DNA from 4 places in the Streptomyces sp. NPDC093568 genome. Region 4 is predicted to be linked to each of the others. Evidence: riboswitches for the same ligand, from Rfam matches in the RefSeq annotation. Region 4 holds a riboswitch; each other region holds the start of a gene.

Region 1 (7,549 bases), on a different contig from region 4:
GTCGCTGTGAGCAGGGCGAGGAGGAGAGGGTTGGTGGTGCGGGTGGCGGCGGTACCGAGCGCGAGGGACCAGAGCCACCAGGCGCCGGGGTGGAGGGCCGAGTGGCGCCGGCGGTGGGTGGGGTCGGGCTGGGCGGCGGGCCTGCCGGCCATCAAGGCCGCCGCCGTCTTGCCTGTCATCGAGGCCGCCGCCGTCGTGCCTGCCACATCGCCGCAGCTGCCAGTACGGCCACCACGGCGGCGCCGGCGGCCGGCCCCAGTCCCGCGCCGCCGTTCGAGTCGTCGTCCTTACCGGCCGTGCGGTCGGTGGGCTTCGGCTTCCCGCTGTCGCCCGACACCGGCTCCCCGCAGCCCCTCTGCGGATACCCGGCGATGGCGCACAGCAGGGCGTTGGTGTCGTACCGCAGCGGCTTGGCCACGGCCGCCAGGGCCTCCGCGGTGGAGGCGTCGGGAGCCACGCGCGCGCACGCGGTACGCCGGTTTGGCGGCGCCTCACCCGACGGGGCGTCGGCCGCCGTACCGAAGTCGAGGACCAGCGCCACCCGCTTCTTGCCGTCCTGCGCGGGCGTACGCGCGCAGATCACCGCGAACTCGGCCGCGCCCCTCGGCTGTGCCGCGTCCTTGGAGTCCTCGCTCACCACGAAGCGGAAGCCCTGGACGTCGCCGTCGGACGGGCGGGTGATCGACGGCCCCTGGGTGGCGTAGACCCAGGAGCCGCCGTCGCGGTCCCAGAAGGACCAGTAGCGGTAGCCGGTCGCCTGGGCGGCCGGGGCCGCGCCGGTCAGCACGACCAGCGCGGCCAGGAGCGGGGCGAGGACGCGGCGGATCACGCCTGCGGGCCCTTCTTGCGGCCGCTCAGCAGGAAGCCGATGCCGATACCGACGACGAGGAAGATGCCGACGTACCACCACACACCGAAGGGGCTGTCGCCCTTGTCGTCCTTGGTGTCCTTCTCCTGCTTGGCCGTCGCCTCCGCGGAGGTCTGCGGTGCCGGGCCGGTCGCGTTGAGCTGCTTGACCAGGTCGGCGCCGCCGAAGTCGCGGGGGTCGGCGCCGGTGGCGTGGGCGGCGAAGATCAGCTGGGCGTAGGCGGCCGGCCCGCTCTGGGCGGCCCACCGCGCGGAGTTCCGCTCCAGCCAGCGCAGGGGCTCGCGGGCGGCGTCGGCACCGGAGCGCGCGGCGAGGGCGACGACCGCGTCCGCGGTGTTGCCGTAGTCGGGCTGGTCCTCGGCGCCGGGGAGCGCGGACTTCAGGTGGCCGTCCTTGGAGAGGGCCTTGGTGAGGTAGGCGGCGCCGTTGGCGGCGGCCTGCTGCGGGGAGGAGCCGTCGGCGCAGGTCGCCTCCGCCGGCTTGCCGGGGCTCACCACGAGGCCCTTGCCGAGCGCGCCGACGACGCCTGCGGCCGTCGCGTCGGCGTTGGCGGCGAGGGCGCCCTTCTTGTCCGGCTGGAAGGCGAAGGCTCCGGCACCTTCGCCCTTGCAAGGCAGGGCCAGCCCGATGAGCGCGTCGTACGGGGACTTCCCGCCCTTGACGGCCTCCGCGGGCTTCTCGCCCGCGGCGGCCAGCGCGCCGACCACGACCGACGTCGAGTTCGCGTCGGTGGCCCCGCCCGCCATGTAGCCCCAGCCGCCGTCCTTGTTCTGGACCGACTTCAGCCAGGACACCGCCTTGTCGGCGGCGGTGTCGTGCCCGCCGAGCGCGGCAAGTGCCTGGACGGCGGCGGCCGTGTTGTTGGTGTCGACCAGGGTCTTGGCACCGCAGTCCGCGCTCGTGTCGGCGCGGTAGGGCGCGAAGGCCCCGTTGGCGCACTGCTGCCCGAGCAGCCAGTCCACCGCCCCCTTCGCCGGCTTCACGCCCACGGTGTCCTGCGCGAGCAGCGCGAGGGACTGGCGCCAGACGCCGTCGTACGTGGGGTCGGAGTCGCCGTACAGCTCGGCGGGGAACGCCTTCGACGGCGACGCGGAGGGGGTCGGGTCGGCGGCTACGGCGGGCGCGGCCGCGCCGATCACGACAGTGGCGGCCAGGGCCGCTGCGCTGCGGCGGACGTACATGATCGGCGGGTGCCCTTCCCTAGGGGAAACCGGGCAGCACAGGGAAAACCCCCGGCGGCTCGGCTCCGTATACCTCGACGGTGCCGCGCTCCGGCAGGCTGCCGGGGCACGTGAGCCGGTCACTGTCCCGTACGCGGCGATCCGGCTCACCGGCCCTTCGACGACCGGATTACGGTTGCGGGTCAGCGCCGGATTTGCACCGGCTTTCCCCCGTACGGGTGTGATGACGACGCGGTCACTCTACCGGCCCGTAGGAAAGCGGCTGAGGGGAGGCTGTGGACGGGGGTAGCTTCGGCCGTATGGGGATCACGGGGAGGACCGGACGGCTGCTCGGTTCGGGGCGCGCGTCCGATGTGTACGAGATCGACGAGGCGTGGGTGCTGCGCCGCGACCGGGAGGGCTACGCCGACGGCCTCGCCGAGGGCGCCCTGATGGAACGCCTGCGCGCCCACGGCTACCCGGTGCCCCGGGTACGGCTCGCCGACTCCTCGCGCTCCGACCTGGTCATGCAGCGGCTGTACGGGCCGACGATGCTGGAGGCCCTGGTCGCGGGAGACATCGGCCCGCGCGAGTCCGGGGAGCTGCTGGCCCGCCTCCTGCGGCAGTTGCACGCCGTCCCCGGCCGGGTGGTCCACCTGGACCTCCACCCGGAGAACGTGCTGCTCACGCCCGACGGCCCCTACGTCATCGACTGGGCCAACGCGGAGGTGGGCGACCCGGGCCTGGACTGGGGCATGTCCGCGGTGATCCTCGCGCAGGTGGCCTTGGCGGACGAGCGGTACGCCGCCCCCGCCCGCGCGATGATCACCGCCCTCCTCACCGACCCCTCCGCCCTCACCCGGGACGGCCTGACCGAGGCCCTGCGCCGCCGGGCCGCCAATCCCACGATGACCGTGCGGGAGGTCGAAGTGCTGGGTGGGGCGGAGGAGTTGGTTCAGTCGTTCATGGCCTAGGCGCTCGCGGGGTCGGGCCGCCGAAGGCCAGGTGGAGGACTCGGGCGGAGAGCAGCCAGGTGCCGTCGGCCGACCGGCGGAAGGTGTCCTTGTAGTGCCCCACCTGAACCGGAGGCCCCGGCGGGATCAGGGCGCCCTCGTGGCCGTCGACCCGGTACGTCGTGAAGTACGAGGTCGCCGTCGCGGTGTCGGGGGACGTCACCGTCACGAGAACGTTGGACATCAGGCGACGCGAGAGTCGGTCGGCGGGACGGGATCCGAAGTACCCGCGCAGCGCGTCCCGCCCCTCGACCAGCCGCTCACCCGCCGGCCACTCCCATGTGCCGTCATCCGTGAACAGCTCGGCGACGGAGGCCGGTTCGCCGAGGTCGAGGCGGTGGACGAAGTCGACGACGAGGCGCTCGCAGGCTCGCTCGGCGAGCAGCAGGGCCAAGGGATCCATGGCGCCCATCTTGCCGCGTCACACCGCCACGTACGTCACCGGCTCACTCCCCGCCACCGCCTCCGCCCTCCCGAGCTTCACCAGCCGCCGCAGATGGGCCTCGGCCTCCGCGATCGCGATGTTGCGTGAGCCGTAGGGGATTTGGTCCCACGGCCGGTTCCACTCCATGCGTTCGGCGAGCTGCCAGGGGGTGAGAGGCGTGGCGAGGAGGGTGAGGAGGTCGGTGAGGCGGGTTTCGTGGTGGGTCAGCAACTCGGCGACGCGGGCGGCGGCGTCGGTGAACGTGTGCTGGTGGGCCGGGAGGATCTCGGCGGGGGCGAGGCGGCCGACGCGTTCGAGGGAGGCGAGGTAGTCGCCGAGGGGGTCGGTGACGGTCGTGTCGTCGGGGTCCTCGTACAGGCCGATGTGCGGGGTGATCTCGGGGAGCAGGTGGTCGCCGGAGAACAGGCGGCCGTGGCCGGGGAGCCGGGCCGGGTGGTCCTCCTCCAGGTGCAGGCAGACGTGGCCCGGTGTGTGGCCCGGCGTCCAGATCGCGCGCAGGCGGCGGCCGGGGAGGTCGAGGAGTTCGCCGGGGACGATCTCGCGGTCGGGGGCGGCGGGGGAGAGGCCGGGCAGGGTGCGGCGCCGGGGGGTGCGCAGGGGAGCCACATGGGCCTCAGGGGCGCCGGCCGCCGTGAGCTTGGCCGCCATGTAGGTGAACCAGCGCTCGGGCCGGGTGGTGCGGGTGCGCCGGACGATCGCCGCGTCCGCCGCGTGCATCGCGATCCAGGCGCCGGAGGCCTCGCGCACCTTGCCGGACAGGCCGTGGTGGTCGGGGTGGTGATGGGTGATCACCACGCCGTGGATATCGGCGGGCGCGGTCCCGCAGGCCGCCAGGCCCTCGGTGAGGGTGTCCCAGGAGGCCGGGTCGTCCCAGCCGGTGTCGACGAGCACCGGGCCCCGGTCGGTGTCGACGACGTACACGAGGGTGTGGCCGAGGGGGTTGTCGGGGATGGGGACCTGAATGGACCGGACGCCGCCGCCGTGGTCGTAGATCTGCGCCATGGGCTCCCCAATCGCCGCGACACGTTCCGGCCGACCCGGCCACTATAACTAGAACACGTTCCGATGGGAGCCCGGGTCATCTACGTGCGGTCCGTGGACTCCTCCGAGTGGAACTGGTATCAGTTCCTGTATCCGAGTATCTGATGGATCGTCAGAGTCACGCTCCGGGGAGGCAGTCGGTCATGACCGAGCTCGTGGAACACGGACAGCTGTTCATCGGCGGGGAGTTGACCGACCCCCTCGGCAAGGACGTCATCGAGGTGATATCGCCGCACACGGAAGAGGTCATCGGCCGCGTGCCGCACGCCTCGGCGGCCGACGTCGACCGGGCGGTCGCGGTGGCGCGCAAGGCGTTCGACGAGGGGCCCTGGCCGCGGATGAGCCTCGACGAACGGATCGAGGTCGTCACCCGCATCAAGGACGCGATCGCCGTACGGCACGAGGAGATCGCCCGCGTGATCTCCTCCGAGAACGGCTCCCCGTACTCCTGGAGCGTCCTCGCCCAGGCGCTCGGCGCGATGATGGTGTGGGACTCGGCGATCACGGTCGCGCGGAACTTCACCTACGAGGAGACCAGGGACGGTGTCCTCGGGAAGATCCTCGTGCGGCGCGAGCCGGTCGGGGTCGTGGCGGCCGTCGTCCCCTGGAACGTCCCGCAGTTCGTCGCCGCCGCCAAGCTCGCGCCCGCGCTGCTCACCGGCTGCACGGTGATCCTCAAGCCGTCGCCCGAGTCGCCGCTGGACGCCTATCTCCTCGCCGAGATCGCGAAGGACGCCGGGCTGCCGGAGGGCGTGCTGTCCATCCTCCCGGCCGACCGCGAGGTGAGCGAGTACCTGGTCGGGCACCCCCGGATCGACAAGGTCTCCTTCACCGGCTCGGTGGCCGCCGGCAAGCGCGTCATGGAGGTCGCCGGCCGCAATCTCACGCGCGTCACCCTGGAGTTGGGCGGCAAGTCGGCGGCCGTCGTGCTGCCGGACGCGGACGTCGAGGCGACCGTCGCCGGTGTCGTCCCGGCCGCCTGGATGAACAACGGCCAGGCCTGCGTGGCCCAGACCCGCATCCTGCTCCCGCGCTCCCGCTACGACGAGTTCGCCGAGGCCTTCGCCGCGGCGGCCGGCGCGCTGGTGGTCGGCGACCCGCTGGACCCGGCGACCCAGGTCGGCCCGCTGGTCGCGGAGCGGCAGCGGCGCCGCAACCTCGACTACATCCGGATCGGGCAGGAGGAGGGCGCGAAGATACTGACCGGCGGCGGACGGCCGCAGGGCCTGGAGAAGGGCTGGTACGTCGAGCCGACCCTCTTCGGGGACGTCGACAACTCCATGCGGATCGCCCGCGAGGAGATCTTCGGGCCGGTCATCTGCCTGCTGCCCTACGGCGACGAGTCCGAGGCCGTGAAGATCGCGAACGACTCCGATTACGGCCTGAGCGGCAGCGTCTGGACGGCCGACACCGCGCACGGCATCGACATCGCCCGCCAGGTCCGTACCGGCACCTACTCGGTGAACACCTTCAGCCTGGACATGCTGGGCCCGTTCGGCGGCTACAAGAACTCCGGCCTGGGGAGGGAGTTCGGGCCCGAGGGGTACGGGGAGTACCTGGAGCACAAGATGATCCACCTGCCGGCCGGCTGGGAGGCGTAGGGGATGGGAGACCGCTGGCACGTCGAGGTCGACCGGTCGGTGTGCATCGGCTCGGCCCAGTGCGTCCACCACGCCCCCGACGGCTTCCGCCTCGACACCGGCCGCCAGTCCCACCCGGCCGACCCCGAGACCGACGCCAACGAGCGGATCCTGGCGGCGGCGGAGAGCTGCCCGGTGGAGGCGATCGTGATCACGCTGCTGGGGAGCGGGGAGCCGGTGTTCCCGCCCGAGGAATAGCGCCGGAAAAATTGTTCGCCGAGGGGTTCATTTCCGGGCATTCGTTCTATTCTGGAAGTGGCCTACGGGGCGAGTGAGGGAGTTCGAACCGGAGTAGCCGACTCTGGCAGGAGGCACACGGCTTCCGCCGGGGCCGACGTCGACGGTCCGGGCTGAGAGGCCGGAAGGCAGCTTTTGGGCCGGAAGGCGACCCCCATCACCTGATCCGGACAATGCCGGCGAAGGGAACCCGTCTCGTAGGTCCTACTTGTGCCCCTCCGGGTCCGTCAGGTCGATCAGCCGGCACACCGTCTCGATGTCGATCTTCACCTGGGCGATCGAGGCACGGCCCGACAGCCACGTGATCAGCGCCGAGTGCCAGGTGTGCTCGATGACCCGGACGGCGGAGAGCTGTTCGGGCGTCGGGTTCTCCAGGCCCATCGCGTCCAGGATGATCACCGTGGTCTGCCGGGAGACCTGGTCGACCTCTGGAGAGACGCTGCGGTCGGCGAAGGTCAGCGCGCGGACCATCGCGTCGGCCAGATGCGGCTCGCGCTGCAGGGCACGGAACGCCCGCATCAGGGTCTCCGCGACCCGCTCGGCGGCGGTCGCGCCCTGCGGCGGCTTCTTCCGGAGCGTGCCGTGCATGTGCTCCAACTGGTCCTGCATCGTGGCGACCAGCAGATGCACCTTGGACGGGAAGTAGCGGTACAGCGTGCCGAGCGCCACCTGCGAGGACTCGGCGACCTCCCGCATCTGCACGGCGTCGAAGCCGCCCCGGCTGGCGAGCTGCGCGCTGGCGTGCAGGATGCGTCGGCGGCGGGCCTCCTGGCGCTCGGTGAGAGGCGGTGAGGAGGGGTTCGCGCTACTGACTTCCGCAGGCATGGATCCCGTTCCGTGACAGTCGGTGAGGGTGAGTGACCGGACAGAGCATGCCAGGGCGTCGGCCGTGGCGTGAATCACCTGATCCATCGCTCACAGCGGCGCTACCTGCCGGTAGATTCAGAGCCTCTTGAACGATCAAGTCTGAAACTTGTTCTAGATTAGCGTCCCGGCGTAATCTCGCGGGACAGTGCAGGGAGAAGGGGGTCCTCAGTGACCGCTGGGGCCAGGGAGGCCGGGTCCTCCAAGGGCCTTGCCGCCGGTGGGGGAGAGCGGCCGCTCGACATCGCGCTTCTCACCTATAAAGGGAACCCGTTCTGCGG
Region 2 (7,549 bases), on a different contig from region 4:
TGTAGTGGTGCGACGGCGGCATGTCCGGGTCGTGGTAGATCGCGATCGGGTTCTCGCCGAAGCCGCGCGGCGGCTGGATCATCACGACGACGTTCCCGAACTGCAGGGAGGCCAGCACGATGTCGTCCCCGTCGACGTAGAGCGAGCCCGGCGGCTCGCCCCACGCCTCGGTCATCGCCTCCCGCAGTGCCGGGTCGAGCTTGTCGAACCACGCCTGGTAGTCGGCGAGCGGCACGCGCGCGGGCGCAGACGCCAGCTGGTCCTCGGTCAGCCACTCGACGTCGTGCCCGCCGGCCTCGATGAGCCGGTGGATCAGCTCGTCGCCGTTGTCGGGGTACTCGGTCAGCCCGTACCCGGCCGCCTTCAGCGCGTCCAGCACCCGCACCGCCGACGCCGGCGTGTCCAGGCCGACCGCGTTGCCGACGCGCGAGTGCTTGGTCGGGTAGGCGGTGAACACGAGCGCGAGCTTCTTGTCGGCGTTCGGCTTGTGCCGCAGCCGGGCGTGCCGTACGGCGATCCCGGCGACGCGCCCGGCCCGCTCCGGGTCGGCCACGTACACCGGCACGTCGTCCGGGCCCTGCTCCTTGAAGGAGAACGGCACGGTGATCAGACGGCCGTCGAACTCCGGGATCGCGACCTGCATCGCCGCGTCCATGGGGGAGAGGGCGGCGTCGGACTCGTCCCAGGCGGCCCGGGACGACGTCAGGCAGAGTCCTTGCAGCACCGGCACGTCGAGGTCGGCGAGCGCCCCGATGTCCCACGCCTCCTCGTCGCCGCCCGCCGAGGCCTGTGAGGCGTGCGTGCCGCCGGCGGCGAGCACGGTGGCGACCAGGGCGTCCGCCCGGCCGAGGATCTCGTACAGCTCGGAGTCCGCGCCGCGCAGCGAACCGCAGTACACGGGAAGCGCGTTGGCGCCGTGCGCCTCGATCGCGTCGCACAGGGTGTCCACGAACGCGGTGTTGCCGCTGAGCTCATGGGCCCGGTAGAAGAGCACGCCCACGGTCGGGCGGCCCTCCTGGAGCGTACGGTCGCCGTGGACGCCGTACTCCGGCATCTTCTGCGGCTCGACGAACCCCTCGCCGGTCAGCAGCACGGTGTCGGAGAGGAACCGGGCCAGCTCGGTGAGGTTGGCCGGTCCGCCCTCGACGAGGTACTTCAGCGCCTCGGCGACCACACCGGCCGGGACGGACGACTCGGCCATCAACTCGGCGTCGGGAACGGCCTCGCCGCCCAGCAGGACGGTCGGGACACCGGACGCCTTCAGCGCCGCGAGCCCGTCCTCCCAGGCCCGCTTGCCGCCCAGCAGCCGGACGACGGCGAGGTCGGCTCCGTCGAGCAGCGCGGGCAGCTCGGTCTCGACGTCCACGCGGGTCGGGTTGCCGATGCGGTAGTCGGCCCCGGAGGCGGCCCGGGCCGCCAGCAGGTCCGTGTCGGCGGTCGACAACAACAACACTGTGCTCATGCGGGCGCTCCCGGTGGAATGAAAGGCAGTCCTTGCGGCGCGCCGGACTCGATGAGCCGCCACAGCGCGTCCGTGTCCGCGTGCTGTTCGATCAGATCGCCGAGCCGGTCGAGCTGCTCCTCGCGCAGCGCGGCGAACGACGTGTCCGGCGCCGGCACGAACCGGCGGCCCGCGGCGGCCGCCACCTCGCGCAGGAACGCCCGTCGGAAACCGTCCGACTCCAGTGAGCCGTGCCAGTGCGTGCCCCAGGTCCGGCCGACCCGGCAGCCGTCCAAGAAGGGCTCGCCCCCGGTCACTTCGGCGACGCCGTGGTGGATCTCGTACCCCTCCACCGGCTCCCCGAGCGCCTCGCCGGCCGGCCGGGTGAGGGTCTTCTCCCGGGCGAACCGCACCCGGACGGGCAGCACCCCGAGCCCCTCGACCTGTCCGCGCCGGCTCTCGACGTCGTCCTCGATGTGCTCGCCGAGGACCTGGAAGCCGCCGCAGATGCCGAGGACGGGCCGTCCTTCGGCGGCCCGGCGGACCAGGGCGTCCGCGAGCCCCCGCTCCCGCAGCCACTCCAGCGCCCGAACCGTCCCCCGGGTCCCGGGGACGATGACGAGATCCGCGTCGGCCAGCTCCTCCGGCCGGTCCACGAACCGTACGACGACGCCCGGTTCGGCGGCGAGCGCGTCCACGTCGGTGAAGTTGGACATGAGGGGGACGGCACAGACGGCGACCCGCAGCACGTCCTCGCCGACGGGCGGGGCGACGTTCGACTCCCGTACCGTGCCCCGCAGGGAGACCCGCAGCCCGTCCTCCTCGTCGATGCCGAGCCCGTGCCGGAAGGGCAGGACGCCGTACGTCCGCCGCCCGGTGAGGTCGTGCAGCATGTCGAGGCCGGGTTCGAGGAGCGAGACGTCGCCGCGGAACTTGTTGACGAGGAACCCGGCGATCAGCTCCTGGTCCTGACGGGACAGCAGCGCGACGGTCCCGAAGAACGAGGCGAAGACGCCGCCGCGGTCGATGTCGCCGACGACGAGGACGGGGAGTCCGGCATTGCGGGCGATGCCCATGTTGACGATGTCGGTCCGGCGCAGATTGATCTCGGCCGGAGAGCCGGCCCCCTCACAGATCACCGCGTCATACGTGCCCCGCAACTCGGCGAGACAGTCCAGCACGGTTCCGAGCAGCCGCTGCTGCCGCCCGCCGTGGTACCCGCGTGCGCTCAGCTCACCCACCGGCTTGCCCAGCAGCACGACCTGACTGCTCTGCTCGCCACCGGGCTTGAGCAGCACCGGATTCATGAGCGCGGTCGGCTCGACCCGGCAGGCCTGCGCCTGCATGGCCTGCGCCCGCCCGATCTCCGCGCCCTCGCGCGTGACGAACGAGTTCAGCGACATGTTCTGCGCCTTGAACGGCGCGACCTTCACCCCCTGCCGGACCAGCCAGCGGCAGATCCCGGCCGTGACGACGCTCTTGCCGGCGTCGGAGGTGGTGCCGGCGACGAGAAGCCCCCCGCCCGTCATGACGTACGCCCCTTCGCGATACGGCGCGCGGCGGCACAGACGCCGAGCGCGAGCCAGCCGACGCGCTGCGACAGCCGTACGGCCCGCTCGATGTCGGCGGTTTCGACGGCCCGCCCGGACTTGTTGAGCACGGGCCGGTGCTCGACCCGCCCGCCGTACGACAGGGTCCCCCCGAGCCGCACCCCGAGCGCCCCCGCGAACGAGGCCTCCACGGGACCGGCGTTGGGGCTCGGGTGCTGCGCGGCGTCGGCGCGCCAGGCTCGTACGGCACCCCGGGGATCGCCCCCGGCGACTGCGGCGAGCACGGCGGTCAGCCGGGCCCCCGGCCAGCCGGCCAGGTCGTCGAGCCGGGCGGAAGCCCAGCCGTAGCGGCGGTACTTGGGAGACTTGTGGCCGACCATCGCGTCCAGCGTGTTCACGGCCCGGAACCCGAGGAGTCCCGGCACCCCGCCGACGGCACCCCACACCAGGGCCCCCACGACCGCGTCGGAGGTGTTCTCGGCGACGGACTCCACGACCGCCCGCGCGATCCCGTCCGCGTCCAGCGCCTGCGGATCCCGTCCGCACAGATGCGGCAGCCGGGCCCGTGCCCCCTCGATGTCCCCCGCGTCGAGGGCCCCTCCGATGCTCCGGGCCTCGCGGGCGAGCGAGGTTCCGCCGACGACGGCCCAGCAGGCGGCGCCGGTCAGCGCGACGGAGGCGGCGGGAGAGGTACGTACGGCACGCGCGGCGAGTGCCCCGAGGGCGACGGCGCCACCGGCGCACACGGCGGTGTGCAGCGCACCCCACGCGCGGTCGTCGCGCCACAACACCTTCTCGACGGCGCCGGCGGCCCGCCCGAACGCGGCGACCGGATGCCCCCGGCGGGGATCGCCGAGCAGCAGGTCACCGAGAAGTCCGGCGGCGGCGCCGTACGCGAAAACGCGATCGGCTCGCATCGGGGTCAGCCGACCGTGGGGTCACACGTGGGTCTGTTACTGCGTGTCGATCGGCAGGCGAGCATCGCGTCATGTCCTCACTCAGGGTGTCCACGCCCTGGTTCGACGAGACCGGCGGTGAGAGTTCCTGGCTCCCGGGGCTTTCTACCCCGGTGACAGTGGCGGGACCGCGCCGGATTCACACCGGCTTCCTCTCCTACCGCCGTACTTGGCCCCGGCAGTCCACCATGGGGTTGGAAGGGGCGTCAACTTGCCGTTGACCTGCGACGGGAGAGTGTGCGAAGGCCCACACAACGGTGAGGCGCGGGACGGTCGTCCGTCCCGCGCCTCGGGTGTTTCAGGTGATGCGCGCCGTGTGTCAGGCGACGATCAGATAGATCCCGTACGCCACCGCGGCCGTGCACGCGGCGAAGCAGGCGTACGCGCCCGTGACCGCGAGTGCGGCCGAGTCGCCCTGGGCGACCGCGCGTTCGCGGCGGGACAGGCCGGCGATGCCGAGGGTGAACAGGCCCACCAGGGCCACGGTGACCACGAGGCTGACGCCGAAGACGGAGCCGAGGGCCGCCCAGTCGATCTTCATGGTTCTTCTTTCTGGTTGGTAACCGGGCGGGTCAGACGGTGGCCTGGGAGGAGGCCGGCTCGTTGGACGGGGCCGGGATCGTGGCCGTGAGGTCCTCGGCGGGCGTGCCCGCGGGGGGCGGGGTCACGGCGGCCATGGCGGTGGTGACCACGCCGGGCGCCTCGTCCGTCTCGACGACGTTCGTGTGGTCGATGACCTCGCGGCGGGAGATCTTCCAGATCACGGCGCTGGAGGCGACCAGGAAGACGGCGACCACGGCCGTGCCCCAGGCGCCGAAGCCCGTCACGTACTCCGCGAGCGCGCCGACCAGGGCGGCGGCCGGCAGGGTCAGGCCCCAGGCGACGAACATCCGGGTGGCCGTCGACCAGCGGACGACGCCGCCCTTGCGGCCGAGGCCGGCGCCCATCACCGAACCGGAGACGGAGTGCGTGGTGGAGAGGGAGAAGCCGAGGTGCGAGGAGGCCAGGATGACCGTGGCCGCGCTGGTCTGGGCGGCGAAGCCCTGCTGCGGCTGAAGGTCGGTCAGGCCCTTGCCCATGGTGCGGATGATGCGCCAGCCGCCGAGGTAGGTACCGAGCGCGATGGCCAGGCCCGCGGTGAGGATGACCCACAGGGGCGGGTCGGAGTCGGGGGCGAGGGTGCCGCCGGCGACCAGGGCGAGGGTGATGATGCCCATCGTCTTCTGCGCGTCGTTGGTGCCGTGAGCCAGGGAGACCAGGCCGGCGGAGGCGATCTGCCCGGCGCGGTAGCCCTTCTTGGAGGCGTTGCCGTCGGCCTTCTTGCCGAGGGAGTACGTCAGGCGCGTGGCCAGCAGCGCGGCGATGCCCGCGACCAGCGGGGCGGCGATCGCCGGGATCAGCACCTTGGTGACGAGCACGTCGCCGTGGACGGCGCCGACGCCGGCCGAGGCGATGGTGGCGCCGATCAGGCCGCCCATCAGGGCGTGCGAGGAGCTGGAGGGCAGGCCCACGAGCCAGGTCAGCAGGTTCCAGAGGATCGCGCCGACCAACGCGGCGAATATGACCTCGGGGCGGATGCCGGTCTCGTCGACGAGACCTTTGGAGATCGTGTTGGCGACCTCCACGGAGAGGAAGGCGCCTACAAGGTTCAGTACGGCGGACATGGCCACCGCGACCTTGGGCTTGAGCGCACCGGTCGAGATGGTCGTGGCCATCGCGTTGGCGGTGTCGTGGAAACCGTTCGTGAAATCGAACGCGAGTGCGGTTACCACCACAATCGCGAGGATCAGCGAGAAGTTTTCCATTTACCCAGGCAATCGTTCGAGGTCATTGGCCGGACGAACGTAGGTAACCTGGATGAACGAAAGGTGAACTGGGGTGGGCCGCACGGTGTCTGCGAGCGCCGGAAGCGGAAACCTTCGATCCGCAGGTCGCCGCACGGCCCAGGCGTCGCCGGGCTAGTAGCCCCGGGCGAACCTCCTCAGCTGGTTCATGGAGCCGTTGAAGAGATTTTGGTCACCCGGCAGGCTGCCGCTGTTGTCGTACTGCCAGAAGGTCCAGAACTGCCACCCGGCCGGCATCGAGCCCGCGGTCGACGAGTTGTAGCGGGCTATCCACAGAGCGTGGTTCGAGGCGAAGGCGCGGCTGGCGCCGGTGCAGGTGTTCCACCAGTGCGTGGTCGTGTAGATCACCGGGCGGCGGCCGGTCAGCCGCTTCACCTCGTTGCTGAAGGACTGGATCCAGTCGACCATCTTCGCCTTGCTCAGGCCGTAGCACTTCTGCCTGCCGTACGGGTTGTACTCGATGTCGAGGGCGGGTGGCAGGGTCCAGCCGTCCGACCGCCAGGCGCCGCCGTTGCCGACGAAGAACGCGGCCTGGGTCCTGCCGGACGACTTGTTCGGCACCGCGAAATGGTACGCGCCGCGGACCAGGCCGGCATTGCGGGAGCCGTTGTACTGCTGGCCGAAGTAGGGGTTGCGGTAGGTGTGGGACTCGGTCGCCTTGACGTAGACGAACTTGGCGCCCTTGGTCTTCGAGCTCTGCCAGTTGACGTTCTTCTGGTGGGAAGAGACGTCGTGGCCCTTGGGCTTGCCCGCTGCGGCGGCCGGGATCTCGGCGAGGGCGGTTCCGCTGAGAGTGAGGGCCGCCACGGATATCGCTATGAGGCGGGAGCGGTGACGGGACGGTTTGTGATCACGGGCCATATTTCCCCCCGGAATGGCGACGTGCACGACAAATCAGGCAGACAGTACTGGAAGATCGTTGAATCCTGATCGATCCCCGGCCAAGGGTGGGGCGGGGGTGATTTGCCCCGTGATGCGCCCTTCCCGACGTCCGTCTTCCGCCCTAAAGTGCGCGGCCCCGGCTGCGAGTTGACGCCGGGTGCGGGGCCCGGCTGGCAGGATCGCGGACATGGCTGAGGAGCGGCGGGATCTGCGGGGCGCGCGGGAAGAGCGGGATGGGCGGGAGGGCTCACAGGAAGTGGGGGAGTCGTGGGGCAGGAGTGCCCGGCCCGAGGAGGCGGAGGCCTGGGAGGCCCTCGTGGCGACCGCGCGGCGCACGGTGACCGAGGGGCTGGTCGTCGGCACGTCCGGGAACGTCTCGGTGCGGGTCGGGGAGACCGTGCTGGTCACGCCGTCGGGAGTGCCGTACGACCGGCTCACTCCCGACGATGTGACGGGGGTCGGCCTGGACGGTGCGCAGGTGCTGGGGGCGCTCGTGCCGACGAGTGAGCTGCCCATGCATCTGGCGATCTACCGGGCCACCGACGCCGAGGCGGTCGTCCACACGCACGCGGTCCACGCGACGGCGGTCTCGACCCTCGTTCCCGAACTCCCGCTGATCCACTACATGGCCGCGGCCCTCGGCGGGCCGGTCCGGGTTGCCCCATATGCGACGTACGGCACCCAGGAGTTGGCCGAGAACATGCTCCGAGCCCTGACCGACCGCACCGCCTGCCTCCTCCGGAACCACGGAACGATCGCCCACGGCGCCACCCTGGACCAGGCCTACGACCGCACGGCCCAGCTCGAATGGATGTGCCGCGTGTGGCTGACGGCGTCGTCGGTGCCCGGGCTCGCGCCCTCGTTGCTGTCGGAGGA
Region 3 (7,549 bases), on a different contig from region 4:
GACGAGCTCCTCGTAGAGCGGAGTGGTGTCGATCCGGTCGGAGACGCTCCGCAGTGCGGCTCCGAGCTGTCTGAGCAGCCGCAGTTTGGCGTCGTCGAGGGTGCGCCGGTCGCCTTTGAAACCCATCCAGGTCTGACGGACTTCCGCCAGTATGTCGCCCAGGAGCCTCGGGGAGTCCTCCGCGCTCTCGATCTCCACGGCGGCCGCGTAGAGGTCGAGGGCCTTGGGGTCGTCCGTGCGGCGTTCCGCGGCCTTGCAGAGCCGGTGCGCCAGGGTGTGCCCCCATACGCGTGAGTGGCGGAGGCGTTCGTCGAACTCCTTCTTCGCCTCGGCCCGGACGCCTCCCCCGCGGGCCCTGCGCCTGGCCGCCCGGCGGCGCGACAACAGCACCAGGGCCATGAGCAGTTCGCGGCTGGGCCCGGGCGGCTGCAGCGCGTGCTCGATGAGTTCACCGGCGCCCCGCTCGCCCAGCTGGCCCAAAAGGCGGTAGCCGAAATAGGCCTGGATGATGCTGTGCGGGAAACGGACCTTCCGCTCGAAGCCCTCCACCAGCCCGAGCTTGTCCGCGTTGCGCGCGATCCGGGCCAGGGCGGCCCGGCACTGGTCCATGTTCCCGCCGCGCAGCCGCGTGCGCTCCTGCGGGCCGAGCCGCTGGCAGAGCACGTCCCAGATCTGCTGCCTGTGCCACTCGGAGAAGACGTTCCCTCGCTTGCCGTACCGGTCGAAGCCGCGTCCGCTGCTCCACAGGTGCTCGGCGCGGGCCTGCGCGCGCCGAGCGGGCCCGGGGTGGACATCGGAGTCCAGCAGTTCCCCGAGGCCGACCTCCAGCTTGTCCTGGAGCAGCCCCACGCAGGCCAGCGCGGAGACCACTTCGAGGGTGTCGCGGCGCTCCCGGCGGCTCAGCGCGACGCCCTCGCGCAGCCGGCCCTCGCACAGCGCCTCGTCCCAGGTCTGCAGCAGCCACAGTCGCAGCGTGCCGCGGTCGCGGCTGCGGGTGTTCATGTGCTGCGGGTCGGCGTCCGGCCGGTCGTGCTCCAGCGCTCCGTGGCGATGAAGCTCGCGGGCTATCTGAAGGTAGACGGGGGACTCGGTCACCTCCGCCGTCTCCACGATCCAGTCCACGCGGCGCTCGTCCGTGTCCGGCACCCGTGCCTGCACGAAGCGCAGGGCCTCCTCCTCGCTGAGCGGTTCGAGTTCCACGATCGCCGCCGGGGTGCTCTCCAGCGGGCTGTGCGGGCGGGAGGCGATGACGAGGGGCAGCTTCTCCTCGTAGGCGCGCTCGATGGCCCGCCGGATGATGTTGTCCCGGTTCTGGCCGTCGCCGAGGAGTGCCTCTTCCAGTCCGTCGGCGATGACGACCGGCTTGTCGTCGGCGAGCAGTTGCTGCCAGACCCGATCGGTCTTGCCGCGCGCGAGGATGCCCCGGGGCGCCTCTTCGGTGAAACGCTGCTTGGCCATGCGCTCGAAGTTCAGGTCGGTGCCGCCGTTCGCGTCCCGCAGCCGGATCGGCACGGGTACGGCGTTCTGCTCGGCCAGCAGTTCGGTGAGCCGTACGAGGACGGCGGTCTTGCCCACGCCGACTCCGCCGACCAGCAGATAGGGGCGGCGTGTCTCGCGCTCGCGCAACCGTTCGGCGATGACCCGGACGATCTCCTCCCGGCCCACGATCTCCGCGGTGTCCGGGCCGGCGGTGAGCACCAGTCCGTGGGGGTCGTCCCGCGCCTTCGCCAGATAGCGCCGCTTGGTCCACCGGTACCACCAGAACAGGAAGAGCGTGGCGGCGATCGACGCGGCGAGCACCGGGCCGACGAAGCGCAGGACGGTTTCGAATCCCTCGTTGCCCTGCCGCCACTTCTCGAAGCCGGTCGTGCGGCTCGAGATCAAGATGTACAGGCCCTCCACGATCCAGGCGAGCAACGCGAGGGCGGCCACCGTCCAGACGACCCTGGTGACGTTGGTGTACGTGAACCACCGGCGCCACTTCTTGGAGTGGGTGCTGCCGCGGCGGGCCTCCAGACGGATCGTCAGCCTGTGCCAGTGCCCCACCATTCCCTGCCTGGCCCAGCTGCCCGCCCGCCGCGGAGCGAGCGTCGCCATCGGCGCGTTCCGCGGCCGCTTCTTGCCCGGCGGGCGACGGACGACCGACGTCATGCTGCGCCTCCTTCCGAGAAGAGCTCGAAACTTCCTGGAGGGCTCGAAACGGAGGGGCCGCGGGCTCCGACGCCTATCTCCATGGAAGCACTCCAGGAACGCCCCGCAACCCGGCGGCCCTCGGCGAGAAAACCCGGGCTCGCCGTCCTGCCCGTCCGGCAGACTCGGCCCTATGGACATCGTGATCCGGCCCGTGGAACCCGCCGAGTACGACACCCTCGGTGAGCTCACCGCCCAGGCCTACCTCCAGGACGGCCTCCTCGACTTCGGCGAGAGTGACGAATACCTCGGGGAACTGAGGGACGTGGCCAAGCGGGCTCTCGCCGCCGAGGTGTTGGTGGCCGTCCAGGACGGCCGGCTGCTGGGCGGGGTGACCTTCGTGCCGGCCGGCGGGCCCATGGCCGACATCGCCCGTCCCGGAGAGGCGGAGATCCGGATGCTCGCCGTCGACCGGGCGGCCCGCGGCCGCGGCGCCGGCGAGGCCCTCGTGCGGGCCTGCGTCGACCGGGCACGGGCCGCGGAGGGCTGTGTGCGGATCGTCCTGTCGACCCAGCGCACCATGCACGGCGCCCACCGCATCTACGAACGGCTGGGCTTCGTCCGCACACCCGAGCGGGACTGGAACCCCGTCCCGCACCTCGACGACATCACTCTTCTCACCTATGAGTTGACGCTCTGAAACCACCCCGACACAACATCTGGGGGTGGCGTGGCGGGTGAGCACAAGATGTATGCTCGTCCTCGCTGTCGCCGCAGGGGAATCCGGTGCGAATCCGGAACTGTCCCGCAACGGTGTACTTGTGCATGTCTGTTCTCTCAGACGCCCCGCACAGGAGTCAGTCCGAGGACCTGCCGACAGCGCGCCCGGCCACCCGGCCGGTGCGCACTGACGTCCGGGCCTCGTGGAATGGGCCGGTGGACGCGACGCCGCGTGCGCTCGTGTGCTGCCCCCTGCCCTCCGCAAGGCCCCCGTGCCGAGCGAGGGAGAGCCCCACGTGACCATCGCGCCAGCAGATCCGGCCTCAGCCGCCTCAGTCGTCCCGACCGACGAGGACGCCCCGGGAACCGCCTTGTTGCGGACCCTCACCGAGCTGACCGCCGATCTCCCCGACGCCGACCCCGGCCGGGTCGCCGCCGCCGCGCTGCGCGGCCGGTCCGCCCGTGCGGACGAGGCGGAGCTGCGCGAGCTGGCCACCGAGGCGGCGGCCGGTCTCATCTCCGAGGACCCCGCCTACTCCAGGCTGGCCGCCCGGCTGCTGACCGTCTCCATCGCCGCCGAGGCCGCCTCGCAGGGCGTGACGTCCTTCACCGAGTCGGTCGCCGTCGGCCACCGCGAGGGCCTCATCGCCGACCGCACCGCCGAGTTCGCGCGTCTCCACGCGGCCCGCCTCGACGCCCTGGTCGACCCGGCCGCCGACGACCGCTTCGGCTACTTCGGCCTGCGCACCCTGCACAGCCGCTATCTGCTCCGGCACCCCATCACCCGCAAGGTCATCGAGACGCCCCAGCACTTCATGCTGCGCGTCGCGGCCGGTCTCGCCGAGGACGACACCTCGCGGGCGGTCGACGAAGTCGCCGCGCTCTACGGGCTCATGAGCCGCCTCGACTACCTGCCGTCCTCCCCGACGCTGTTCAACTCCGGCACCCGGCACCCCCAGATGTCGTCCTGCTACCTCCTCGACTCCCCACTCGACGAACTGGACTCCATCTACGACCGCTACCACCAGGTCGCCCGCCTCTCGAAGCACGCCGGCGGCATCGGCATCGCCTACTCCCGCGTCCGCAGCCGCGGTTCGCTGATCCGCGGCACCAACGGCCACTCCAACGGCATCGTCCCGTTCCTGAAGACGCTCGACGCCTCCGTCGCCGCCGTGAACCAGGGCGGCCGGCGCAAGGGTGCCGCCGCGGTCTACCTGGAGACCTGGCACTCCGACATCGAGGAGTTCCTGGAACTGCGCGACAACACCGGTGAGGACGCCCGGCGTACGCACAACCTGAACCTCGCGCACTGGATCCCGGACGAGTTCATGCGCCGGGTCAACGCCGACGAGCCGTGGAGCCTGTTCTCCCCCGCCGACGTGCCCGAACTGGTCGACCTGTGGGGCGAGGAGTTCGACGCGGCCTACCGCAAGGCGGAGGCGGCGGGACTCGCGCGCAAGACCATCGCGGCCCGTGAGCTGTACGGCCGCATGATGCGCACCCTGGCGCAGACCGGCAACGGCTGGATGACCTTCAAGGACGCCGCCAACCGCACCGCCAACCAGACGGCGCTGCCGGGCCATGTCGTCCACTCCTCCAACCTCTGCACGGAGATCCTGGAGGTCACCGACGACGGGGAGACGGCGGTCTGCAACCTCGGGTCCGTCAACCTCGGTGCTTTCGTGGACGACGGCGACATCGACTGGGAGCGCCTCGACGCCACCGTCCGCACCGCCGTCACCTTCCTCGACCGCGTCGTCGACATCAACTTCTACCCGACCGAGCAGGCGGGCCGCTCGAACGCCAAGTGGCGCCCGGTGGGCCTTGGCGCGATGGGCCTGCAGGACGTCTTCTTCAAGCTGCGGCTGCCCTTCGACTCAGCGGAGGCCCGCGCCCTGTCCACCCGCATCGCCGAGCGCATCATGCTCGCCGCGTACGAGGCCTCCGCCGACCTCGCCGAGCGCAGCGGCCCGCTGCCGGCCTGGGAGAAGACCCGTACGGCCCAGGGCGTGCTGCACCCCGACCACTACGGCGTCGAGCTGACCTGGCCGGAGCGATGGGCGGCCCTGCGCGAGCGGATCGCGGCGGTCGGCCTGCGCAACAGCCTCCTCCTGGCCATCGCCCCCACCGCCACGATCGCGTCCATCGCCGGTGTCTACGAGTGCATCGAGCCGCAGGTCTCCAACCTGTTCAAGCGCGAGACGCTGTCCGGCGAGTTCCTCCAGGTCAACTCCTACCTGGTCAACGACCTCAAGGAGCTCGGCGTCTGGGACGCCCGCACCCGGGAGGCGCTGCGCGACTCGGGCGGCTCGGTGCAGGACTTCGCCTGGATCCCGGCGGACGTACGGGCGTTGTACCGCACGGCGTGGGAGATCCCGCAGCGGGGACTCATCGACATGGCCGCGGCACGCACCCCGTTCCTCGACCAGTCCCAGTCCCTGAACCTCTTCCTGGAGACGCCGACCATCGGCAAGCTCTCCTCGATGTACGCGTATGCCTGGAAGTCGGGCCTGAAGACGACGTACTACCTGCGCTCGCGCCCAGCGACCCGCATCGCCCGCGCGGCACAAGCATCCGTCCCCGTGCAGGCGACCTCCGAAGAGGCCATCGCCTGCTCCCTGGAAAACCCCGAGTCCTGCGAGGCCTGCCAGTAATGTCCCACCGTGCTCAGAACCTGCTCGACCCCGGCTTCGAGCTGACTCTGCGTCCCATGCGCTACCCCGACTTCTACGAGCGCTACCGGGACGCCATCAAGAACACCTGGACCGTCGAGGAGGTCGACCTCCACTCCGACGTCGCGGACCTGGCGAAGCTCAGCCCCGCCGAGCAGCACCTGATCGGGCGGCTGGTCGCGTTCTTCGCGACGGGCGACTCGATCGTGGCGAACAACCTGGTGCTGACGCTGTACAAGCACATCAACTCCCCCGAGGCGCGGCTCTACCTGAGCCGGCAGCTCTTCGAGGAGGCCGTGCACGTCCAGTTCTATCTGACGCTGCTGGACACTTACCTGCCCGACCCGGAGGACCGGGCGGCGGCCTTCGACGCCGTCGAGAACATCCCCTCGATCCGCGAGAAGGCGGAGTTCTGCTTCAAGTGGATCAACGAGGTAGAGAAGCTGGACCGGCTGGAGACCCAGGCCGACCGGCGTCGCTTCCTGCTCAACCTCATCTGCTTCGCCGCCTGCATCGAGGGCCTGTTCTTCTACGGCGCCTTCGCCTACGTCTACTGGTTCCGCAGCCGGGGCCTGCTGCACGGCCTCGCGACCGGCACCAACTGGGTGTTCCGCGACGAGACGATGCACATGTCCTTCGCGTTCGACGTGGTCGACACGGTCCGCAAGGAGGAGCCGGAGCTCTTCGACGACCAGCTACAGCAGCAGGTCACCGACATGCTGAGGGAGGCCGTCGAGGCCGAGCTGCAGTTCGCGCGCGACCTGTGTGGTGACGGCCTCCCGGGCATGAACACCGACTCGATGCGGCAGTACCTGGAGTGTGTCGCCGATCAGCGGCTGAGCCGCCTCGGCTTCGCTCCGGTGTACGGCTCCGAGAACCCCTTCTCCTTCATGGAGCTGCAGGGTGTTCAGGAGCTCACCAACTTCTTCGAGCGGCGCCCCTCGGCGTACCAGGTGGCGGTGGAGGGCACCGTCGACCTGGACGAGGACTTCTGAGCCTCGTTCTCGTTGCGTCCCTGGGCCTCCCTGATCTGACGGTCGATGCGCCGGTCGTGCACGATCCCGATCACTGACGGGAGGACCAGGAGGACGAACATCCCGAGAACGACGACCATGGCGAGCAGTGTCTCTGTCTGTTCTGTAGTCATGACACCACTGTCGCGCCTGACACTCCTTACGAACAGTGGCAGGACTGCCGCCCGCCCTCGATTTACTGCCACTTCCGAGGCACACTGGCAGCATGCTGAAAAACGTCGCCGCCGTTCTCCTGGACGGTGTACATCTCTTCGAAATGGGCGTCGTCTGCGAGGTGTTCGGCATCGACCGCAGCGACGAGGGGCTGCCGGTCTACGACTTCGCGGTCGTCTCGGCGGAGGGGCCGACGCTGGGCACCCATGTCGGCGGACTCACCGTCTCCACGCCGTACGGCCTGGAGCGGCTGGAGGAGGCCGACCTGATCGCGGTGCCGGCCGGCAGCGAGTACGTCAGCCGTGACTATCCGCCCGCCCTGCTGGACGCCCTGGTCAGGGCCGTCGACCGGGGCGCCCGGGTGCTCAGCGTGTGCTCCGGCGTCTTCGTGCTGGGTGCCGCGGGACTGCTCGACGGGCGGCGGTGCAGTGCGCACTGGAAGCACGCCGGGGAGCTGTCCCTGCGGCATCCGGGGGCGATCGTCGAATCCGACGTGCTGTACGTCGACGAGGGGCCCGTGATCACCAGCGCCGGCACCGCCGCCGGCATCGACGCCTGTCTGCACATCGTGCGGCAGGAGCAGGGGCCCGAGGTCGCCAACAAGATCGCCCGGCGCATGGTCGTACCGCCGCACCGGGACGGCGGGCAGGCCCAGTACATCGAGCGCCCGCTGCCCCGCTCCCAGTGCGACACGGTCGGCGAGGTGCTGGCCTGGATGGAACGGCACGTCGACCAGGACGTCACCGTCGAGCAGCTCGCCGAGCGCGCGCTCATGTCCCCGCGCACCTTCGCCCGCCGCTTCCAGCAGGAGACGGGCACGACGCCGTACCGCTGGATCCT
Region 4 (7,549 bases):
CGTCAACCGGCCCTCGCGCGGCCTGAGTCCGCCGCTGAGCAGCCGCATCAGCGTGGTCTTGCCGCTGCCGTTGCGGCCCAGCAGCGCCAGGGCGCGGCCCTCGCGCACGTCGAAGTCGAGGCCGCTGAGCACGACGGGGCCGTCCTCGTAGGCGTACGACGCGCCCCGCAGGGCGACCAGGGCGGCGGGCTCGCTCATGACAGGGCCCCTTTCAGTACGAGGGTGAGGGCGGCCAGCGTCGCGAGCAGTGCGCAACTGGCGGCCGTGAAGCGGACGGAGACCTTCGCCTCGGGCACCAGGACGCGCAGGGTGCCGTCGTAGCCGCGCCCGGCCAGCCCGGCCTGGAGCCGGGTCGCCCGGTCGAAGGCCCGTACGAACGCGGTGGCGCCGAGCCCGGCGAGCGAACGCCACTCCGCGGCCCTGCTGGTGTGCCCGAGCCGCGCGGCCTGGGCGTCCCGGATGCGCCGCACCGAGTCCAGCAGCAGGAAGCTCATGCGGTACGTCACGAGGGCGACGTCGACCACGGGTGCGGGCACCCCCGCCCGCACCAGCCGGGGCAGCAGATCGGACATCGGGGTGGTGAACGCGAACAGCAGCACGCCGAGCGAGGCGGCCGAGGTGCGCAGCAGCAGCTCCCCGGCGCGCGACCCGCCGTCGTCGGCGAGGGACACGAAGCCCTCCGGGCCGCCCACCTGGACCAGCAGGGTGGCCGCGCCGGTCACACAGAAGCCGAGCGGCACACGATAGGCGCGCCACAGCCGTCGCGCGGGCACGCCCGCCGGACCCAGCAGCACGGCGAGCGCGGTGACCAGGACCAGCGCGGCGCCCGGCCAGGGCGGCAGCGAGATCGCGAGCACGGTGAGGCCGAGCCCGAGCACGGCCTTGTCCACGGGATGACGACGGCGCCAGCGACTGCTGTGCGCCGCCGCGTCGATCGGCAGCATCCGTCAGACCTTGTCGGCCTTGGGTTCCTCGCCGGCCCTCGCGCGCTCCAGCGCGCGCTGCTCGCCCTGCCGCCGGCCCCGGTGCAGGCCGAAGTAGTAGGCGAGAACACCGGCGCCGAGGGCGGCCTGGAGGGAGAACAGCGCCGACTCGATCTCACCGGACGGCGGCTCGTACAGCGGTGAGAACCAAGGCTTGTAGTCCGGTTCGATCTCGGTGATGGCCGTCTCCGCCTCACCGTCGGAACCGGTGAACGGCTCCTCCTTGTGGTCGCCGAGCCCGAGCGCGAGCGGCAGCACGGCCAGTGCGGCCACCACGAGCAGCAACAGGACGTTGATCTTCGTGTTCCTGCTCATCGGGCCACCGCCTCGGTCTCGCTCCCGGTCCGCTTCTTCGTCAGGAGCACGCCCAGCCGGGTCAGTTCGCCCTTGCTCGACTGCACCAGCAGCCGCATCACGAGCACCGTGAGTAGGCCCTCGCTCACCGCGAGCGGGATCTGGGTGACGGCGAAGATGGAGCCGAACTTGCCGAGCGCGCCCAGGAATCCGCTGCTCGGGTCGGGGAAGGCGAGGGCCAGCTGGACGCTGGTCACGCAGTAGGTGGACAGGTCGGCGAGGAACGCGCCGAAGAAGACGGCCACCATCAGCGGCACGTCGTAGCGCCGCAGCAGTTTGTAGATGGCGTACCCGGCCCAGGGCCCGACGATCGCCATCGAGAAGACGTTGGCGCCGAGCGTGGTCAGGCCGCCGTGGGCGAGCAGCAGCGCCTGGAAGAGCAGGGTGATGGTGCCGAGGACCGCCATGATCGGCGGCCGGAAGAGGATGGCGCCCAGGCCGGTGCCGGTGGGATGCGAGCAGCTGCCGGTCACCGAGGGCAGCTTCAGCGCGGACAGGACGAACGTGAAGGCTCCGGAGGCGCCGAGGAGCAGTGTGCTCTCGGGGTGCTCCCTGACCTCACGGGTGAGTGATCGGACTCCGTGTACGACGAACGGCGCGGACGCGACGCCCCAGGCGACCGCGTGCGCCGGAGGCAGGAAACCCTCGGCTATGTGCATGGCTCAGCAGACCCTCTCCAGCACCTCGTGGATGGTTGACGCGCCTTGGCCGGTCTCCTGGCTGACGGGTGACACCGCCCGTGCTCCGCCTTCCCGGGTCCCGAAGAACCCAGTGGCTGCCCGTGAGGGCCGGAGCCGGACTTCCCGATTCACAGTGGCGAGGGCCGCACCGGCATCACACCGGATTTCCCGTTCACCAAGGCGTGGTGACAGTAGTGCCCGGACACGGTGGCTGACAAGCACGCCTCGGGGGCGTGAAAGCGGCGTTCGTCCGCTTCGTGGCGGGTTCGCGCGCGGGCGCGTAACGTGACGGAGCATGAAGATCCTCATCAGTGCTGACATGGAGGGCGCCACCGGGGTGACCTGGCCGGGCGACGTGCTGCCCGGGACACCGCAGTGGGAGCGGTGCCGGGGGATGTTCACCTCGGACGTCAATGCCGCGGTGCTGGGGTTCTTCGACGGCGGCGCCGACGACGTCGTCATCAATGAGGCGCACTGGTCCATGCGCAATCTGCTGCTCGAACGGCTCGACGAGCGGGCCGAGATGCTCACCGGCCGGCACAAGTCGCTGTCCATGGTCGAGGGCGTGCAGCACGGTGACGTGGACGGCATCGCCTTCGTCGGTTACCACGCGGGCGCCGGCATGGAAGGTGTCCTCGCCCACACCTACCTCGCGAACTCCGTCACAGGGGTGTGGCTGAACGACGTACGCGCCAGCGAGGGCCTGCTGAACGCCCATGTCGTCGCCGAGTACGGCGTGCCCGTCGTGCTCGTCACCGGCGACGACGTGGCCTGCGAGGACGCGCTCGGCTACGCGCCCGGGGCGCTGAAGGTCGCCGTCAAGGACCACGTCTCGCGGTACGCCGCCGTGTGCCGTACACCGGCCAGGACCGCCGCCGACATCCGCGCGGCGGCCAAGGAGGCGGCCGCGCTGGCGGTCCGTCAGCAGCCGGTGAACGGCGGTCCGTTCACCGTCGCCGTCGAGTTCGACGCCGAGCATCTCGCCATGGCCGCGACCGTCGTCCCGGGCGTCGAACGTATCGGCGAGCGAAAGGTGGCGTACACCAGCGAGCGCATGTACGAGGGAATCCGTACCTTCAAGGCGGTCACCACGATCGTCTCGGCCGCGGTGGAGGAGCAGTATGGCTGACGGGCAGGCGCTGGAGGAGGTCGTGACGTTCACGTCCGACCTCATTCGCATCGACACGACCAATCGCGGGGGCGGCGACTGCCAGGAGCGACCCGCCGCCGAGTACGCCGCCGCGCGGCTGACGGAGGCGGGCCTGGAGCCCACCCTCCTGGAGCGCACGAAGGGCCGCACGAACGTAGTCGCCCGCTTCGAGGGCAGCGACCCCTCGGCGGACGCGCTGCTCGTCCACGGTCACCTGGACGTGGTACCCGCGCAGGCCGGCGAGTGGACCGTGCACCCCTTCTCCGGTGAGGTCCGCGACGGGGTCGTCTGGGGCCGGGGCGCGGTCGACATGAAGAACATGGACGCGATGATCCTCGCCGTCGTCCGCGCCTGGGCCCGCGCCGGCGTGCGCCCCCGCCGGGACGTCGTGATCGCGTTCACCGCGGACGAGGAGGCGAGCGCGGCGGACGGCTCCGGCTTCCTCGCGGACCGGCACGCCGCACTGTTCGAGGGCTGTACCGAGGGCATCGGCGAGTCCGGGGCGTTCACCGTCCACGACGGCAGCGGACGGCAGATCTACCCGCTGGCGGCCGGGGAGCGCGGCACCGGCTGGCTGAAGCTCACGGCGCGCGGCAGGGCCGCGCACGGCTCCCGCCCCAACCGGGAGAACGCGGTCACCCGCCTCGCCGCCGCCGTCACCCGGATCGGCGCCCACGAGTGGCCGGTCCGCCTGACCCCGACGGTCCGCGCCGCCCTCACCGAACTCGCGGCGTTGTACGGCCTCGACGCCGACCTGGACGACGTGGACGGCCTGATGCACAAGCTCGGCCCGGCGGCCAAGCTCGTCGAGGCGACCGTCCGCAACAGCGCCAACCCGAGCATGCTGGAGGCGGGTTACAAGGTCAACGTCATCCCGGGCGAGGCCGTCGCGTACGTCGACGGACGGTATCTCCCGGGCTTCGAGGACGAGTTCGGCGCGACCATCGACGAGCTGACCGGACCGGACGTCGACTGGGAGTTCCACCATCGCGAGGTCGCCCTCCAGTCGCCCCTCGACTCGCCGACGTACGCGAGGATGCGCGCCGCCGTCGAGGAGTTCGCGCCCGAGGGGCACACGGTGCCGTACTGCATGCCCGGCGGCACCGACGCCAAGCAGTTCTCGCGGCTCGGCATCACCGGCTACGGCTTCTCGCCGCTGCGGCTGCCGGAGGGCTACGACTACGGGGCCATGTTCCACGGCGTCGACGAACGGGTGCCGGTCGAGGCACTGCACTTCGGTGTGCGGGTACTCGACCGCTTTCTGCGCACGGCCTAGACGAGGTAGGGGAGACAGTGCGGACGCTGGCGTACGGTTCCTGGCCCTCGCCCATCGACGCGGCCGTCGCCGCGACGCACGAGGGGCGGCCCGAGTACGTGGGTTTCGTCGGTGACGAGGCGTGGTGGACCGAACCACGCCCCACCGAGGGCGGGCGGCGCACGCTGGTGCGGCGGCGCGCCGACGGGGAGGAGACGTCCGTGCTGCCCGCTCCCTGGAACGTGCGCAGCCGGGTCGTCGAGTACGGGGGTCAGCCGTGGGCGGGCGCCGTGGTCGACGGCCGGCCGCTCGTCGTCTTCGTCGACTTCGCCGATCAGCGGCTGTACCGGTACGAGGAGGGTGAGGAGCCTCGTCCGCTCACTCCCGTGTCCGGGGTGGGCGGTGGACTGCGCTGGGTGGAGCCGCAGTTGCGGCTGGAACGCGGTGAAGTGTGGTGCGTGCTGGAGGAGTTCACGGGCCAGGAGCCGACGGACGTGCGGCGCGTCCTGGCCGCCGTACCGCTGGACGGCTCGGCCGCCGGGGACCGGGCCGCCGTGCGGGAACTCACCGGTGAGCGGCACCGGTTCGTCACCGGCCCGCGGCTCTCGCCCGACGGGCGGCGCGCGGCGTGGCTGGCCTGGGACCATCCGCGGATGCCCTGGGACGGCACGGAACTGCTGGTCGCCGACGTCGGCGACGACGGCACGTTCGGCCGTCCGCGCGGTGTCGCCGGGGGACCGCGGGAATCGATCGCCCAGGTCGACTGGTCGGCCGACGGGCGGCTGCTGTACGCCAGCGACCGCAGCGGCTGGTGGAACCTCTACCGGGACGGCGAACCCGTGTGCCCGCGCGAGGAGGAGTTCGGCGGCCCGCTGTGGAAGCTCGGGCTGAGCTGGTTCGCGCCGCTGGCGAGCGGGCTCGTCGCGGTCGTCCACGGCCGCGGCTCCACCGCCCTCGGGGTTCTCGACCCCGAGACCGGCGAGATCGTCGACTCGGCGGGCCCCTGGACCGAGTTCGCACCCACCCTCGCGGTGCACGGCGAGCGGGTGATCGCCGTCGGCGCCAGCCCGCGCAGCGCCTACGAGGTGGTCGAACTCGACACCCGCACCGGCCACTCCCGGGTGATCGGCGCCCCGCACGACGACGCCGTGGATCCCGCCTACTACCCCGAGCCGCAGATCCGTACCTTCACCGGCCCCGCCGGCGACGACATCCACGCGCACATCTACCCGCCCCACAACCCCGGCTGCGTCGCCCCCGCCGACACACCGCCGCCCTACGTCGTCTGGGCCCACGGCGGCCCCACCGACCGGGCGCCCCTCGTGCTGGACCTCACCATCGCCTACTTCACCTCGCGCGGCATCGGGGTCGCCGAGGTCAACTACGGCGGCTCCAGCGGGTACGGGCGGGAGTACCGCGAGCGGCTGCGCGAGCAGTGGGGCGTGGTCGACGTCGAGGACTGTGCGGCCGTCGCGCTCGCCCTCGCCGACGAGGGCACCGCCGACCGCGACCGGCTCGCCGTCCGGGGCGGCAGCGCGGGCGGCTGGACCAGCGCCGCGGCGCTCACCACGACCGACGTCTTCGCCTGCGGCACGATCCTCTACCCGATCCTCGACCTGGCCGGCTGGGCCTCGGGCGAGACCCATGACTTCGAGTCGCAGTACCTGGAGTCGCTCGTCGGCCCGTTCGCCGAGGTGCCGGCGCGCTACGCCGAGCGCTCGCCCGCGGCGCACGCCGACCGTCTCACCGTGCCGTTCCTGCTGCTGCAGGGCCTGGAGGACGTGATCTGCCCGCCCGCGCAGTGCGAGCGGTTCCTGGCCCGGCTGGAGGGGCGCCGGATCCCGCACGCCTACATCGCCTTCGAGGGGGAGGGGCACGGGTTCCGGCGCGCGGAGACGATGGTGCGCGTCCTGGAGTCCGAACTCTCCCTGTATGCCCAGGTCTTCGGGCTGACGCCGCCCGGAATCCCCAAGCTGGAGCTCGCCAAGTGACCGGTCCCGTACGTCCGTTGACCCGCCCGTTCCGACTCGCCCCCGGCGCCCGCGTCGCCGTCGTCGCCCCCAGCGGACCGGTGCCCGAGGAGCGGTTGCAGGCCGGGCTCGACGTGCTGCGCGGCTGGGACCTCGACCCGGTGGCGGCGCCCCATGTGCTGGACCGGCACGGCGAGTTCGACTACCTCGCGGGCACGGACGTCGACCGCGCGGCCGACCTCCAGCGGGCCTGGTGCGACCCCTCCGTCGACGCCGTGCTGTGCGCCCGGGGCGGCTACGGCGTGCAGCGGATGATCGACCTGCTCGACTGGGACGCGATGCGGGCGGCCGGGCCGAAGGTGTTCGTCGGCTTCAGCGACATCACCGTGCTGCACGAGGCCTTCGCCACCCGGCTGGGTCTGGCCACGCTGTACGGGCCGATGGCGGCCGGCGTCGACTTCATCAAGAGCGCGCGGGCGCAGGACCATCTGCGGGCCACGCTGTTCGATCCGGAGTCCGTGCGCACGATCACCTCCACCGGCTCCGCACTGGTCCCGGGCCGGGCGCGGGGCGTCACGCTCGGCGGCTGCCTGTGCCTGCTCGCCGCCGAGGCGGGCACCCCGCACGCCCGGACCTCCGCGCGCGGCGGCCTGCTGTGCCTGGAGGACGTGGGCGAGGAGCCGTACCGGCTCGACCGCTACCTGACCCAACTCCTGCGCGCCGGCCTGTTCGACGGTGTGCGCGGCGTGCTGCTCGGCTCGTGGCAGGAGTGCGAGCCGTACGAGCGGGTGCGCGCGCTGCTGCGGGACCGGCTGGGTGGCCTCCGTGTGCCAGTTGTGGAGGAGTTCGGGTTCGGGCACGGTGAGGGTGCGCTGACGATCCCGTTCGGACTGGGCGCCGAACTCGACGCCGAAGCGGGGACGTTGACCCTCGACGAGCCCGCGCTGCGCTGAGCGCCCTTCACTGAATCTCCGTCAAGAAACCTCCGTCACCGCGATTGACCTCGCCTGACACGTGTCACACCATGACAACCGGCCAGTACTTACTGGTCGGTAAGCAGGGCATTTCCCAGCGTGCCTCAGTGTGGAGGTCTCCGTGTCCCGTCGTGTGCCCAGCTATCGAGCCCCGCTCGCTCTCGTCCTCGGCGCCACCCTCAC

What was found. Region 4 has a riboswitch for cobalamin ahead of ACIRD7_RS03165 (energy-coupling factor ABC transporter permease). Riboswitches for the same ligand answer to the same signal wherever they lie in the genome.
Region 1: another riboswitch for cobalamin. It lies ahead of ACIRD7_RS09960 (prenyltransferase/squalene oxidase repeat-containing protein); the one in region 4 lies ahead of ACIRD7_RS03165 (energy-coupling factor ABC transporter permease).
Region 2: another riboswitch for cobalamin. It lies ahead of ACIRD7_RS20910 (cobalamin biosynthesis protein); the one in region 4 lies ahead of ACIRD7_RS03165 (energy-coupling factor ABC transporter permease).
Region 3: another riboswitch for cobalamin. It lies ahead of ACIRD7_RS17895 (ribonucleoside-diphosphate reductase subunit alpha); the one in region 4 lies ahead of ACIRD7_RS03165 (energy-coupling factor ABC transporter permease).

What each region holds. Positions count from the first base shown of each region.
Region 1 is NZ_JBIWJD010000002.1:92,276-99,824, reverse strand. It holds gene ACIRD7_RS09970 (energy-coupling factor transporter transmembrane component T) at 1-152, opposite strand, end outside; gene ACIRD7_RS09965 (SCO2322 family protein) at 176-829, opposite strand; gene ACIRD7_RS09960 (prenyltransferase/squalene oxidase repeat-containing protein) at 826-2,049, opposite strand; cobalamin riboswitch at 2,167-2,298, opposite strand; gene ACIRD7_RS09955 (phosphotransferase) at 2,349-3,002, shown strand; gene ACIRD7_RS09950 (nuclear transport factor 2 family protein) at 2,992-3,444, opposite strand; gene ACIRD7_RS09945 (MBL fold metallo-hydrolase) at 3,463-4,488, opposite strand; gene ACIRD7_RS09940 (aldehyde dehydrogenase) at 4,671-6,128, shown strand; gene ACIRD7_RS09935 (ferredoxin) at 6,132-6,365, shown strand; gene ACIRD7_RS09930 (TetR family transcriptional regulator) at 6,609-7,229, opposite strand; gene ACIRD7_RS09925 (glycosyltransferase family 4 protein) at 7,440-7,549, shown strand, end outside.
Region 2 is NZ_JBIWJD010000005.1:59,734-67,282, reverse strand. It holds gene cobN (cobaltochelatase subunit CobN) at 1-1,462, opposite strand, end outside; gene ACIRD7_RS20915 (cobyric acid synthase) at 1,459-2,970, opposite strand; gene ACIRD7_RS20910 (cobalamin biosynthesis protein) at 2,967-3,908, opposite strand; cobalamin riboswitch at 4,009-4,151, opposite strand; gene ACIRD7_RS20905 (hypothetical protein) at 4,267-4,488, opposite strand; gene ACIRD7_RS20900 (anion permease) at 4,520-5,752, opposite strand; gene ACIRD7_RS20895 (lysozyme) at 5,906-6,652, opposite strand; gene ACIRD7_RS20890 (class II aldolase/adducin family protein) at 6,861-7,549, shown strand, end outside.
Region 3 is NZ_JBIWJD010000004.1:91,509-99,057, reverse strand. It holds gene ACIRD7_RS17905 (ATP-binding protein) at 1-2,151, opposite strand, end outside; gene ACIRD7_RS17900 (GNAT family N-acetyltransferase) at 2,324-2,830, shown strand; cobalamin riboswitch at 2,866-3,023, shown strand; gene ACIRD7_RS17895 (ribonucleoside-diphosphate reductase subunit alpha) at 3,147-5,504, shown strand; gene ACIRD7_RS17890 (ribonucleotide-diphosphate reductase subunit beta) at 5,504-6,517, shown strand; gene ACIRD7_RS17885 (hypothetical protein) at 6,430-6,669, opposite strand; gene ACIRD7_RS17880 (helix-turn-helix domain-containing protein) at 6,762-7,549, shown strand, end outside.
Region 4 is NZ_JBIWJD010000001.1:743,425-750,973, forward strand. It holds gene ACIRD7_RS03150 (energy-coupling factor ABC transporter ATP-binding protein) at 1-198, opposite strand, end outside; gene cbiQ (cobalt ECF transporter T component CbiQ) at 195-944, opposite strand; gene ACIRD7_RS03160 (energy-coupling factor ABC transporter substrate-binding protein) at 948-1,298, opposite strand; gene ACIRD7_RS03165 (energy-coupling factor ABC transporter permease) at 1,295-1,996, opposite strand; cobalamin riboswitch at 2,026-2,212, opposite strand; gene ACIRD7_RS03170 (M55 family metallopeptidase) at 2,313-3,146, shown strand; gene ACIRD7_RS03175 (M20/M25/M40 family metallo-hydrolase) at 3,139-4,443, shown strand; gene ACIRD7_RS03180 (prolyl oligopeptidase family serine peptidase) at 4,461-6,413, shown strand; gene ACIRD7_RS03185 (LD-carboxypeptidase) at 6,410-7,345, shown strand; gene ACIRD7_RS03190 (CocE/NonD family hydrolase) at 7,488-7,549, shown strand, end outside.